One region of the Streptomyces sp. NPDC059499 genome, then DNA from elsewhere that is predicted to be linked to it. Evidence: riboswitches for the same ligand, from Rfam matches in the RefSeq annotation. Region 1 holds a riboswitch; each other region holds the start of a gene.

Region 1 (4,171 bases):
CGGACCTCGACTGGACGCTCGTCCGCCCCTCGGGCCTCTTCGAGCACCCCGCCGTCACCCGGTACCACACCGCCGAGACCAGCGCCGACGGCGTCTTCACCGCCCGCGGCGACCTCGCCGCGAGCATGCTGCGCGAGCTGGAGGAGCGGCGGTACGTCCGTACGGCCATGGGTGTCATCACCACTGCCGTGAGACCGAACATCGCCAAACTCATCTGGAACGAGGGCGTGAAGAAGAGGTGAGCCGGCCGACTGCCGGACTGCCGGCCGCCGCAGCGGCGTTCCTCGCCCTGCCCCGCACGGCCACGCTGACCACCCTCCGCCCGGACGGGACCCCGCACGTCACGCCCGTCCGCTTCACCTTCGACGCGTCCGCCGGTCTGGTCCGGGTGACCACCTGGGCGGGAGCCCGCAAGGCCCGGAACGTGGCGGCGGGCGATGCGGCGGCCCGTGTCGCGCTCTGCCAGGCGGACGGATTCCGCTGGCTCACTCTCGAAGGCCGGGCCGCCGTCACCGACGACCCCGCCCGCCTGGCCGAAGCCGTTCGCCGCTACACCGTCCGTTACCGCGCGGCCCCACCCGACCCGCCGGACCTGGTCGTCGTCGAGATGGCCGTCGACCGCGTCCTGAGCCTCAATCTCTGAATCCCCCGTACAGAAAGCGAAGTGACACCGCGATGCCCACCCTTCCCGTCCTCGATTCCGTCCTTCACTACCGCGAGTCCGGCGACCCGGACGGGCTGCCGTTCGTCTTCCTCCACGGCAACCCCACCTCCTCGCACCTGTGGCGAAACGTCCTGCCCGGCGTGGCCGCGCCCGGCCGTCGTCTCCTGGCCCCCGACCTCATCGGCATGGGCGAGTCCGGCAAGCCCGACCTCGCCTACTCCTTCGACGACCACGCCCGCTACCTCGACGCCTGGTTCGACGCCCTCGGCCTCGCCGAGGCCGTCCTCGTCGGCCACGACTGGGGCGGTTCGCTCGCCTTCGACCGCGCAGCCCGCATCCCGGGCAGCGTGCGCGGCCTCGCTTTCACCGAGACGATCATCAAACCGCTGATCGGCGACGAATTCCCGGCGGCGGCGAGGGAGTTGTTCACTCTTCTGCGCACACCCGGCGTGGGCGAGGAGATGATCCTGGAGAAGTCGCTGTTCATCGACCGGCTCCCGGAATCGCTCGCCACCCCACTGGACCCTGCCGATCTCGAGGTCTACCGCCGCCCCTTCCCCACCCCGCACAGCCGCCGCCCGATCCTGGCGTGGACGCGCATGATGCCGCTGGACCACGAACCCTCCGACGTCGTGGCCCGCGTCGAGCGTTACGACGCCTGGCTGGCCGCCAGTCCCGAAGTCCCCAAGCTGCTCGCCGCGTTCGACCCCGGTCCGGGCGCGATGACCGACCAGAGGGCCGTCGCCTGGTGCGAGGAGAACATCGCAGGTCTGGAGGTCTCCCGCCACGGACCGGCCGGCCACCACTCCCCGGAGGACCACCCCGCGGACCTGGCCGCGGCGATCAGCACCTGGGCCGACCGCCACGGGCTGGCACGCCCGTAGGCGTCCTCTCCCACCAGAAGGTGCACGCGCCTCGCTCACCACCCACCGTCGAACACCCGGACTACGGATCGGGAGGTCGCCGCGAGGCCGTTCAGACTTCGAACGGTTGTCCCGTCAACGGCTGCACCGATGGCCCCCGATGCCGGACACGCCCGATGCGCAGATCAATTTTCCTCGCTCGTTCGGCGTAGACCATCCCCCTCACGGGGGACAGCTCAACTTGCGCAGTACGCGCGGACCCTGAGCGGAATTCACTGTTCCGCTGCTGGTACGAGGCCGGTCACGCAGCGTCGCCTCAGCTTCGGTCCCACCCCGTCCACCCGAACGGATCAGCCGTGATGACTCTCACAAAACGACCTTCAGCGCGGAAATCCGGCAGCCCGTGAGTAAAGATCCCTGGGACGACAAGCCCCCGCCACCGCGACGGGGCGGTCCGGGCGGACGCCGAGTCCTGCCGCTGTCCGGATGCCTGGTCGACAGAAGTGGATCGGCAGGAGTGGAGGACCCGAGCACAACGGGTCGACGGGATTTCCCGTCGACCCTCGGGGTGAAGCCGCCAAGTGCGGCCGGGCAACTTCGCCAGCCCGAACCCGACAGGTCATCCTTCACAGGCGGCTGACGAAGGGTTGCGCATGACTGCGCAGGTTCATGTCCCGTCTCTTTTCGCCCGGGTCGGTACGGCCTCGGTTCTCACATTCGCTGTAGGCACCACCATGCTCGCCCCCGGCCTCGTCAACGAGGCCGAGGCCGCTGCCCACTCGACGAGGGCGCTCAATATCGCCGCCTCGAAGAAGGGATCGCCCTACAGGTACGGCGCCAGCGGCCCCCATCGCTTCGACTGTTCGGGCCTCACGCTCTACTCGTTCAAGAAGGCGGGCAAGAAACTCCCCCGCACGGCCCAGCAGCAGTACAACAAGACCCGCCACATCTCCTCGTCGCAACGGCGGCGCGGCGACCTGGTCTTCTTCCACGCGGGCCGGAGTGTCTACCACGTGGGCATCTACGCCGGCGGCGGCAAGATCTGGCACTCGCCGAAGACCGGGGCGGTGGTCCGGCTGGAACGGATCTGGTCGAAGAGCATCTGGTACGGGCGGGTCCGCTGACGGCGGCCGCGCGGGCGCATCCGGTTTCGGCCGGAACCCCCGGCTGACACCGCCGTCAGCGGTTCCTGCAGGGCCTGCCGGGGGCCGGCGCTGCCGAGTCAGTGCAGCAGGGGCCCGGTCACCAGCACGAGCCCCAGCGCGGTGAGCGCCGCGCCGCTGCCGCCCTCGATCGCGCGGGCGGTACGCGGCCGGCGCAGCCAACGGCCGAGGCGGTCCACCAGCAGGGCCACGGCCGGGAACCAGAGGAGCGCCAGCACCACGACCACTGCCGCCAGCAGCAGGGTTCTTGGAAGCGGCGGCTGCCCCTCGGGGACGAACTGGGGCAGCAGGCTGAGGAAGAGCACGGGCGCCTTCGGGTTCAGGGCGTTGGTCAGGAAGCCCTGGCGCAGTGCCCGTACCGGCCCCAGCTCGGTTGCGGGCGCCTCATCCGGTGCGGAGGCGCCCGCAACCGCCCGCCGCCGGACCGCGTACAGGGCGCTCACCCCCAGGTAGAGCACGTAGGCGCCACCGAGCAGCTGCACGGTGCGGAACAGGACGGGCATCGTCACCAGCACCGCCGCGAGTCCGGCGACGGCCAGCGCGGTGTGCACGAGCAGTCCCCCCGCGACCCCCAGCGCCGCAGCCATCCCTGACCGGCGCGAGGCGAGGGCGTTGCGTACGACCACGGTGAAGTCCGCGCCGGGCAGGGCGACCATTCCCGCGGCGACCGGGACGAAGGCGAGCAGTTGTGCGTCCATGGGTACACCCTGACCCGGCCGGCCCTTTAGCGTGTACTTGCAATCTTCTGGGTCTGCCAAAAGGAATGCTTTATGTACGATCCGACGCGGCTGGCCGCACTGGTGGCGGTCGCCGAGGCCGGTTCGATCACGAAGGCGGCCGCGAGGCTCGGTTACACCGCGCCCGCCCTCTCCCAGCAGCTCGCGAAACTGGAGCGGGAGGCAGGAGCCGCGCTGCTGGTGCGCCACCATCGCGGGGCCCGTCTGACGGCCGCCGGTGAGCTGCTGGCCGGGCGTGCCCGACGGGTCCTGGACGAGATGGACCAGGCGCGGCACGAGCTGGCCCGGCTCGCGGGACTGTCGGGAGGGCGGCTGCGGGTCGGCACCTTCACCACGGCCGGTATTCATCTGCTGCCGCCGGTGCTCAGTGCGTTCCGGCGTGCCCACCCGGACGTGGAACTCACCGTGACGGAGTACGAGCCGCCCGGCGGGGTCGCAGCCGTGGCCGCGGGTGAGGTGGATCTGGCGCTGACCCATGCGTACGAACCGGCTGTCGCCGATCCGCTGCCCTCCGGGGTGTCGTCCGAGCCGCTGCTGGTCGAGGAGCTCGTACTGATCACAGCCGTGGGGCAGGCGCTGTCCGAGGGCGGCGGCAGGCTCCCGGTGACCGAATTGGCAGGCCGTCCGCTGATCAGCAGCGCACCCGCGCATCCGCCCCGGCGTGGGGTGGAGCGCGCACTGGCCGACGCCGGGGCGACACCGGCCGTGGTGTGCGAGTCCCCCGGCTACGCGCTGGTGTGCGCG
Region 2 (4,171 bases), on a different contig from region 1:
CTTTGTATACGGCGCCATTGTTAATGCCGGACGCCTGCGATGTTTACAGAATGTTGCGAAGTCCTCACCCGCGCCGGACCGGTCGTGCGGCCCGGCCGGTCCGCGCGCCGCAGCCGGTGGGCGGTGGTGGCCCGCTCGGCGTGCTGGGCCGCGAGCGCTCTGGCCCGTTCCGCGTCACCGCGCGCCACGGCGTCCACGATGGCGCCGTGCTCCGCCCAGGAATCGGCGGGGCGGACCGGATGCTCGACCGCGTACATCCAGGCGATCTTGTGCCTGAGCTGGGTGAGCAGCGCGATGAGGGCGGGGCTGCCCGACGCCTGGGCCAGCGTCTCGTGGAACCAGCCGCCGAGCGAGCGCAGATCCTCCCCCTCGCCCCGGCGAACCCGCTCCTGCCCCAGCCTGACCAGGCCTCGGAGCACCTTGAGGTGGGCCTCGGTACGGCGTTGGGCGGCACGGGCGGCGCCCAACGGCTCCAGGAGCATGCGGATCTCCAGGAGGTCGGCGGCCTCCTGCTCCGTGGGCTCGGCGACACAGGCGCCGGCGTGCCGGCGGGTGACGACGAACCCCTCGGACTCCAGGGTGCGCAGTGCCTCGCGCACCGGGACGCGGGAGACCCCGTACCGACGTGCGAGCACCTCCTCGGTGAGGCGGCTGCCGCGTTCGAAGACACCGGAGACGATGTCGTCACGGATTGCCGTGCATACCGAATGCGCGGGAATGCGCATGTCCGAACCTCCGCCTTAATCCCCGCGAAACGCGGCCGATCGACGCCTGTTCTGTGACTCTATTGCAATCAGCCGCAATTTCCGATGGCGGAGCGGAATCCATGGATATCTTCCAGCCGACGGGTACTTCTCCGGCGGTTCGGGACGGAGCAGCCCCGGGGCACGGCACGACGAAGGCCCCGGCGGGTGCCGGGGCCTTCGGGAAGCTGTGCGGTACGGGGTCTCAGACCTGGAGACCGTGCGCGCGGAGGTAGGCGACCGGGTCCATGTCGGATCCGTACTCCGGGGTGGTCCGGGCCTCGAAGTGCAGGTGCGGTCCGGTGGAGTTGCCGGTGGAGCCCGACAGGCCTATCTGCTGCCCCGAGGTGACGCTCTGTCCGACGGACACGCCGATCGAGGAGAGGTGGCCGTACTGGGTGTACGTGCCGTCCGTCATCCGGAGCACGATGTTGTTGCCGTACGCGCCGCCCCAGCCCGCCTCGACGACCGTTCCGGCGCCCACCGCGACGACGGAGCTGCCGGACGCGGCGCGGAAGTCGACGCCGGAGTGGCTGCCGGAGGACCAGAGGGCGCCGCTGGACTTGTAGCCGGTGGTCACGGAGGAGCCGGCGACCGGGAGGTGGAAGGCGTTCAGCCGGGCGCGCTCGGCGGCGCGGGCGGCGCGCGCCTTGGCCTCACGGGCCTCCTCGGCGCGGGCTTCGGCCTCGCGCTTCGCCTTGGCCTTGGCCTTCGCCTTCGCCGCCGCTTCGGCCTTCGCCTTCGCCGCGAGGTCGGCCTGGTGCTGCTGCGCCTCGGCCTGGGCGTCGATCTGGGCGGCGAGGGTGGTGTCGATGGCAACGGCCTGGGTCAGACCGGTGACGGTGAGGGCCTCGGAGTCCGCGGCGAGGGCCGGGGAGGCCATGCCGCCGATGACGCCGGTGGTGGCCAGAGCCGCGATGCCGGCGACCTTGGCGCTGCTGCGCGTCAGGCGGCTCGGGGCACGGTGCTTCCCGGTGGCACGGGTGAACGCCATGGAGGGGCTGATCCTTTCCTTCCTTCTCGCCTACCGGGTTAGCTGACGGGTTCGGAGCAGGAAGGTCTCCTACGGATCCCCGGCCTCCTACGAGACGCGGACATCCGATTCACCCCAGGGACTGCGTGGGTCCCCGGCTCCCCAGGCTCGCGCCTGACGGGGACTCGGCGATGACTGTCCGGCGCCGCGGATGCGGCATACGTCTGGCGGACAGCCGAGCCGACGCTAGGCCGGGCGACTTTCAATCACCAAACGGACAGGTCGCTTTGTCGCACATCCCACAGGTCATACATGAACGTTCTTCTCCAAATCAGACAAAAAGGAGAACCCCGGCGAGAACACACTCGCCGGGGTTCGCTCCGTTCCGTCCTGTCAGCCGGTGACGACCGACACCTCGCCGATACCCAGGGCCCTCACGGGCTCCGCGATCTGCGAAGCGTCTCCCACCAGGACCGTGACCAGGCGGTCCACGGGGAACGCGTTGACCACCGCGGCCGTCGCCTCCACCGTGCCCGTCTCCGCCAGGCGCGCGTACAGCTGGGCCTGGTAGTCGTCCGGGAGGTGCTGCTCCACCTGGTCGGCGAGGGTGCCCGCGACCGATGCCGCCGTCTCGAACTTCAGCGGGGCGACCCCGACGAGGTTCTGTACGGCGGTCTCGCGCTCGGTATCCGTCAGCCCCTCGGCCGCCAGGGTGCGCAGGACCTTCCAGAGGTCCTCCAGGGCCGGCCCGGTGGACTCCGTGTCCACGGAGCCGCTGATGGCGAGCATCGCGGCGCCGGTCGCCCCGGAGACGGAGCCGGGTGCCGTCGAACGCAGCACCTGGCCGAAGGCCCGGACCCCGTAGGTGTAGCCCTTCTCCTCGCGCAGGACGCGGTCGAGACGGGAGGTGAGGGTGCCCCCCAGGCAGTAGGTGCCCAGGACCTGGGCGGGCCAGACGCTGTCGTGCCGGTCGGCGCCGATCCGGCCGATCAGCAGCTGCGTCTGCACGGCTCCGGGACGGTCCACGATCACCACCCGGCCGGTGTCGTCCGCGGTGATCGGCGGCACCGGGCGCGACTGGCCGGCGTTGCCCGACCAGTCACCGATGGTGTCCGCGAGCAGCGTGTCCAGATCGACCCCGGTGAGATCGCCGACGATGACGGCCGTCGCCGTGGACGGGCGTACGTGGGCGTCGTAGAAGGCGCGCACACCCCCGGCGTCGATCCGCCGCACGGTCTCCTCCGTGCCCTGGCGCGGACGCGACATACGTGCCGTGGCCGGGAACAGCTCCTTGGAGAGCTGCTTGGCCGCACGCCGGGCGGGGTTGGCCTGCTCGTGCGGAATCTCGTCGAGCCGGTTGCCCACCAGGCGCTCCACCTCGCTCTCGGTGAAGGCCGGTGCCCGCAGCGCTTCGGCGACCAGGCCGAGCGCCTTGGAGAGCCGGGAGACCGGGACCTCCAGGGAGACCCGGACACCCGGGTGGTCGGCGTGCGCGTCGAGCGTGGCACCGCAGCGCTCAAGCTCGGCGGCGAACTCCTCCGCGGAGTGCTTGTCCGTGCCCTCCGACAGCGCACGCGCCATGATCGTGGCCACGCCGTCCAGGCCTTCGGGCTCGGCGTCGAGCGGCGCGTCCAGGAAGATCTCCACGGCGACGACCTGCTGGCCGGGGCGGTGGCAGCGCAGCACGGTCAGGCCGTTGGGCAGAGCGCCGCGATCGGGCGCGGGAAAGGCCCAGGGCCTGGCCTCGCCTGCGGTCGGCTGCGGGTGGTACTCCATCGCTACTCCAGTCACGGCGGCGTCGGTCACTTCTCGGCCCCCTCGTGGTCGTCGGTGCTGCCTGCGGCGTCCTCGGCCTCGTCCGCCGGCTCGACCGGCTCGTAGACCAGGACCGCCCGGTTGTCGGGACGCAGATGCGCCTGGGCGGCCGCCTGGACCTCCTGCGCGGTGACGTCGAGCACCCGCTGCACCGCGGTCAGGGCGAGCTGGGGGTCGCCGAACAGCACGGCGTACCGGCACAGTTCGTCGGCACGGCCCGCGACCGTGCCGAGCCTGTCCAGCCACTCGCGCTCCAACTGGGCCTGCGCCCTCTCCATTTCCTCGGGCGTGGGGCCCTCGGCCGCGAAGCGGGCCAGCTCCTCGTCGACGGCCGCCTCGATCTGCGGCACCTCGACGCCACCGGACGTCTTGACGTCCAGCCAGCCCAGGGAGGGCGCGCCGGAGAGCCTGAGCAGCCCGAATCCCGCGGCCACCGCCGTACGGTCGCGGCGGACCAGGCGGTTGTGCAACCGGGACGACTCTCCGCCGCCGAGGACGGTCAGCGCCAGGTCCGCGGCGTCACACTCACGGGTGCCGTCGTGCGGCAGCCGGTAGGCGGCCATCAGCGCACGCGCGGGAACCTCCTCGTGCACCACTTCGCGCAGCTGCTCACCGATCGTGCCGGGCAGCGTGCCGTCGC
Region 3 (4,171 bases), on a different contig from region 1:
GCGCGGGTCCTTCCGTTCGACTGCCCGTCGGGGGGTACCGGCGGGCCCGCCGGTACCGGTGCCGGGCCACCACAGGGGGGAGTGGCCCGCCACCGGAACCTGGCGGGGTGACCGGGGTGCCGCCCGGTACGGGAGCGGCGGTGAAGAGTCGGTCACCTGGGAGGGACGCTAAACCCGAGGCACGGGCAAGAGTCGTAATGACAGCTATTGCCTCAATGTGACGTTTCGATCAACGCAAATGACCGGAAAAACCAGCTGTTGTCCGGCATTTCGCACGGGTCGCGAGCGAACTCATAGGGAATTAGTACCTAGCTGAAGACTGGTGATATGGCCGCCGCTACGCTGCGGCCATGGACGTACTCATCAATGCCTTCGTCGCCCTGCACATCATCGGAATCGCCTCCCTGCTGGGTGGGTTCCTCACTCAGATGAAGGCCATGGGGGAGGGTGCCGCGCGGTTCGGACCCGCCATGCTGCACGGTGCGCTGATGATGCTCGTCACGGGTTTCGCCCTGGTCGGGTTCAACCAGCTCGACGACCAGCCGGTGAACCACATCAAGATCGGCATCAAGCTGCTGATCCTGGTCGTGATCCTGGCGCTCGTCTATGTGAAGCGCGACGAGGAGAAGGTCGACAAGGGCGCCTTCATGGCGGTCGGCGGGCTGACGGTCGCCAACATCTTCATCGCCACACTCTGGACCTGACCGGGCAGTCGCAGGGGCCCGGTGTCCGCCGGGCGCCTGCGCGCCCGGGCCGTGACGGGCAGCCGTACGGGCCCGGTGTCCGCCGGGCCCGTGGGCAGTTCCGTCTGTGCGCTCCGTACCGCTACGCCGGGCGCACGCTGCCGTAGATCGGCATGTAGTAGATCGACTCCTCGCGCACGTTCGCGCCCGGCTTCGGCGCGTGGATCATCATCCCGTCGCCCTTGTAGATGCCGACGTGGCTGATGTCGTCGTAGAAGAAGACCAGGTCCCCCGGCTTCAGATCGGCGGTGGCCACCCGGGTGCCGACCTCGACCTGGTCCCAGGTGGTGCGGGGCAGGTCGACGCCCGCCGCCTTCCACGCGGCCTGCGTCAGCCCGGAGCAGTCGTACGAGGACGGGCCCGTCGCCCCCCAGACGTACGGCTTGCCGATCTGGTCCCGTGCGAAGGCCAGGACCTTGTCCGCCTTCGAGGCGTAGCTGCTGTCGGAGCCCGTGCCGGTGCCGGTGCCGGTGCCCGTCTCCTTCGAGGCCTCCTCGGCCGCCCGGTCCGCTTCCGCCTTCGCGGCGGCTGCCTGCTCGCGCGCGAGCTCCTCCGCCTTGCGCTTGGCCTCCGCCTCCTTCTTGCGCTCCAGCTCCGCGAGCCGCGCCTTCTCCTCGGCGGTCAGCTCCGACAGCAGCGTGCGCGCCTCGGCCAGCTTGTTCTGCACCTGCTGCTTGCTGGTGCGCAGCGTGGTCTGCGACTCGGTGAGCGTCTGCAGGCTCTCGGTCGCCTCGACCCGCTTGGTCGCCGCCTCGCTCTGCTGCGTACGGAAGTCGGCGACCGCCTTCTGCTGCTGGCTGGTCATCCGGGCCATCAGCTGGTCCTGGTCGAAGTACGACTGCGGGTCGTCCGCGAGGAAGAACGTGGCCGTGGGGGCTATCGCGCCGCTGCGGTACTGCGCGGCCGCGTAGTTGCCCAGTTCCCGGCGCGTCTCGTTCAGCTTGTCGGCGCGCTTGGCCGCGGCTTCGAGGAGCGCGTCGACCTTGGAGCGCTGCTGGGTGGAGGCCGTCTTCGCCTTGTTGTACTGCTGGGTCGCCGTTCCCGCCTGGCGGTAGAGGTCGTCTACCTTCTTCTGCACTTCCTCGATGCTGGGCTTGGGCTCCGCCGGGGCGGCCGTCGCGCTCTGTGTGGAGAGCAGGGTGACGGACGCGAGCGCCGCCGTCGTGAGCCCGACGGCAGAGGAACTGGTGCGCACACGGGTGCGCGGTTTGCGATGCGATGCCAAGGCCGGCATCTCCTTCCGTGGACCGCCTACCGGGTTAGCTGTCGGGTTCGGGCGGAACGGAAGGCTGCCCTACGGTCCAGCGGGACGGACCGATTCACCCCGGTGCTGCGTGTGGGTCCCCGGTTCCGGACTCCCGTGCGGGAGCGACGGATTCGGCGAGGGTGCCCGCGCGGCGTGGTTCGCCTCAAGGGGGTAACGGTCACCCGTCGGAGCACGCTAGCCAACCCGTGGCGTCCCTGTGAAGGTTGATGTTCGATATGCCCGATACATTTCCGTGACCTTTTCGGATTGACTGGTCCCACAGCGGGAACAACCTCTGAATCCCTACGCACTGTGGGCAATCCGTCTCGGTCCGCGCACGGATCTGGGCGTCGTGCGGAATGCGGCCCCGGGGTGTCGGTGCGGCCGCCTAGACTCGTCAGGCGATGAGCAGCCTCTTTGACGACAGTTTCCTGACCGGCCTCCAGCAAGCGGACGAGGGCCCCCCGCCACCTCCCGAGGACCACGCACCCGAAACGGTGCCCGAGGACCTCTTCGGGGGCGTCTTCGACGGGCCCCCGCCGCCGCGCGAGGCCTACTACCGCGACGGCGCCCCGCGCCCCGTCGTCGACTCCGCCGCGCTGCTCGACGGGCTGAACACCGAGCAGCGCGCCGCCGTCGTGCACGCGGGCTCCCCGCTGCTCATCGTCGCCGGGGCGGGCTCGGGCAAGACCCGTGTGCTGACGCACCGGATCGCCCACCTGCTGGCCGAGCGCGGGGTGCACCCGGGGCAGATCCTCGCGATCACCTTCACCAACAAGGCCGCGGGCGAGATGAAGGAGCGCGTCGAGCAGCTCGTCGGACCGCGCGCCAACGCCATGTGGGTCATGACCTTCCACAGCGCGTGCGTGCGGATCCTGCGCCGCGAGTCGAAGCGCCTCGGCTTCACCTCGTCGTTCTCGATCTACGACGCCGCAGACTCCAAGCGCCTGATGGCACTGGTCTGCCGCGATCTGGACCTCGACCCGAAGCGCTATCCGCCGAAGTCGTTCACGGCGAAGGTCTCGAACCTGAAGAACGAGCTGATCGACGAGGAGACCTTCGCCGGCCAGGCCGCGGACGGCTTCGAGAAGACGCTGGCCCAGGCCTACGCGCTCTACCAGGCGCGGCTGCGCGAGGCCAACGCGCTGGACTTCGACGACATCATCATGACGACGGTGCACCTGCTCCAGGCGTTCCCCGACGTCGCCGAGCACTACCGCCGCCGCTTCCGGCACGTGATGGTCGACGAGTACCAGGACACCAACCACGCGCAGTACACGCTCGTACGCGAGCTGGTGGGCCCGGCGGGCGAGGCCGACGCCCCGGGTGAGCTGTGCGTCGTCGGTGACGCGGACCAGTCGATCTACGCCTTCCGGGGCGCGACCATCCGCAACATCCTCCAGTTCGAGGAGGACTACCCGGACGCGAAGACGATCATGCTGGAGCAGAACTACCGCTCCACGCAGACGATCCTGTCCGCGGCCAACGCCGTCATCGAGCGCAACGAGAGCCGCCGCCCCAAGAACCTCTGGACGAACGCGGGCGCCGGGACACGGATCACCGGCTACGTCGCCGACACCGAGCACGACGAGGCGCAGTTCGTCGCCGACGAGATCGACCGGCTGACGGACGCAGGGGACGCGAAGGCGGGCGACGTCGCCGTCTTCTACCGGACGAACGCCCAGTCCCGTGTCTTCGAAGAGATCTTCATCCGCGTCGGGCTGCCCTACAAGGTCGTCGGCGGAGTGCGCTTCTACGAGCGCAAGGAGGTCAGGGACGTCCTGGCCTACCTCCGGGTCCTCTCCAACCCCGAGGACACCGTCCCGCTGCGCCGCATCCTCAATGTGCCGAAGCGGGGCATCGGCGACCGGGCCGAGGCGATGATCGACGCCCTGTCGATGCGCGAGAAGATCTCCTTCCCGCAGGCGCTGCGCCGCGTCGACGAGGCGTACGGCATGGCGGCACGCTCGTCCAACGCGGTGAAGCGGTTCAACACGCTGATGGAGGAACTCCGCACGATCGTGGAGTCCGGCGCCGGACCGGCGGTCGTGCTGGAGGCCGTCATGGAGCGGACCGGCTATCTCGCCGAACTCCAGGCGTCCACCGACCCGCAGGACGAGACCCGCATCGAGAACCTCCAGGAGCTCGCCGCCGTCGCCCTCGAGTTCGAGCAGGAGCGGGC

Evidence for each region. A riboswitch is a leader RNA that binds a small molecule or an ion and turns the genes downstream of it on or off. The one in region 1 is predicted to bind cyclic di-AMP.
Region 2: another riboswitch for cyclic di-AMP. It lies ahead of ACFW9O_RS23435 (M23 family metallopeptidase); the one in region 1 lies ahead of ACFW9O_RS18930 (C40 family peptidase).
Region 3: another riboswitch for cyclic di-AMP. It lies ahead of ACFW9O_RS03290 (NlpC/P60 family protein); the one in region 1 lies ahead of ACFW9O_RS18930 (C40 family peptidase).

The regions. Positions count from the first base shown of each region.
Region 1 covers NZ_JBHYTT010000007.1:215,740-219,910, forward strand. The annotation lists gene ACFW9O_RS18915 (NAD(P)-dependent oxidoreductase) at 1-242, shown strand, start outside; gene ACFW9O_RS18920 (pyridoxamine 5'-phosphate oxidase family protein) at 239-643, shown strand; gene ACFW9O_RS18925 (haloalkane dehalogenase) at 640-1,548, shown strand; cyclic di-AMP (ydaO/yuaA leader) riboswitch at 2,005-2,178, shown strand; gene ACFW9O_RS18930 (C40 family peptidase) at 2,181-2,651, shown strand; gene ACFW9O_RS18935 (LysE family translocator) at 2,750-3,388, opposite strand; gene ACFW9O_RS18940 (LysR substrate-binding domain-containing protein) at 3,461-4,171, shown strand, end outside.
Region 2 covers NZ_JBHYTT010000010.1:188,493-192,663, forward strand. The annotation lists gene ACFW9O_RS23430 (GntR family transcriptional regulator) at 21-725, opposite strand; gene ACFW9O_RS23435 (M23 family metallopeptidase) at 949-1,737, opposite strand; cyclic di-AMP (ydaO/yuaA leader) riboswitch at 1,750-1,917, opposite strand; gene ACFW9O_RS23440 (pitrilysin family protein) at 2,110-3,492, opposite strand; gene ACFW9O_RS23445 (M16 family metallopeptidase) at 3,519-4,171, opposite strand, start outside.
Region 3 covers NZ_JBHYTT010000001.1:705,768-709,938, reverse strand. The annotation lists gene ACFW9O_RS03295 (hypothetical protein) at 351-704, shown strand; gene ACFW9O_RS03290 (NlpC/P60 family protein) at 826-1,977, opposite strand; cyclic di-AMP (ydaO/yuaA leader) riboswitch at 1,976-2,136, opposite strand; gene pcrA (DNA helicase PcrA) at 2,394-4,171, shown strand, end outside.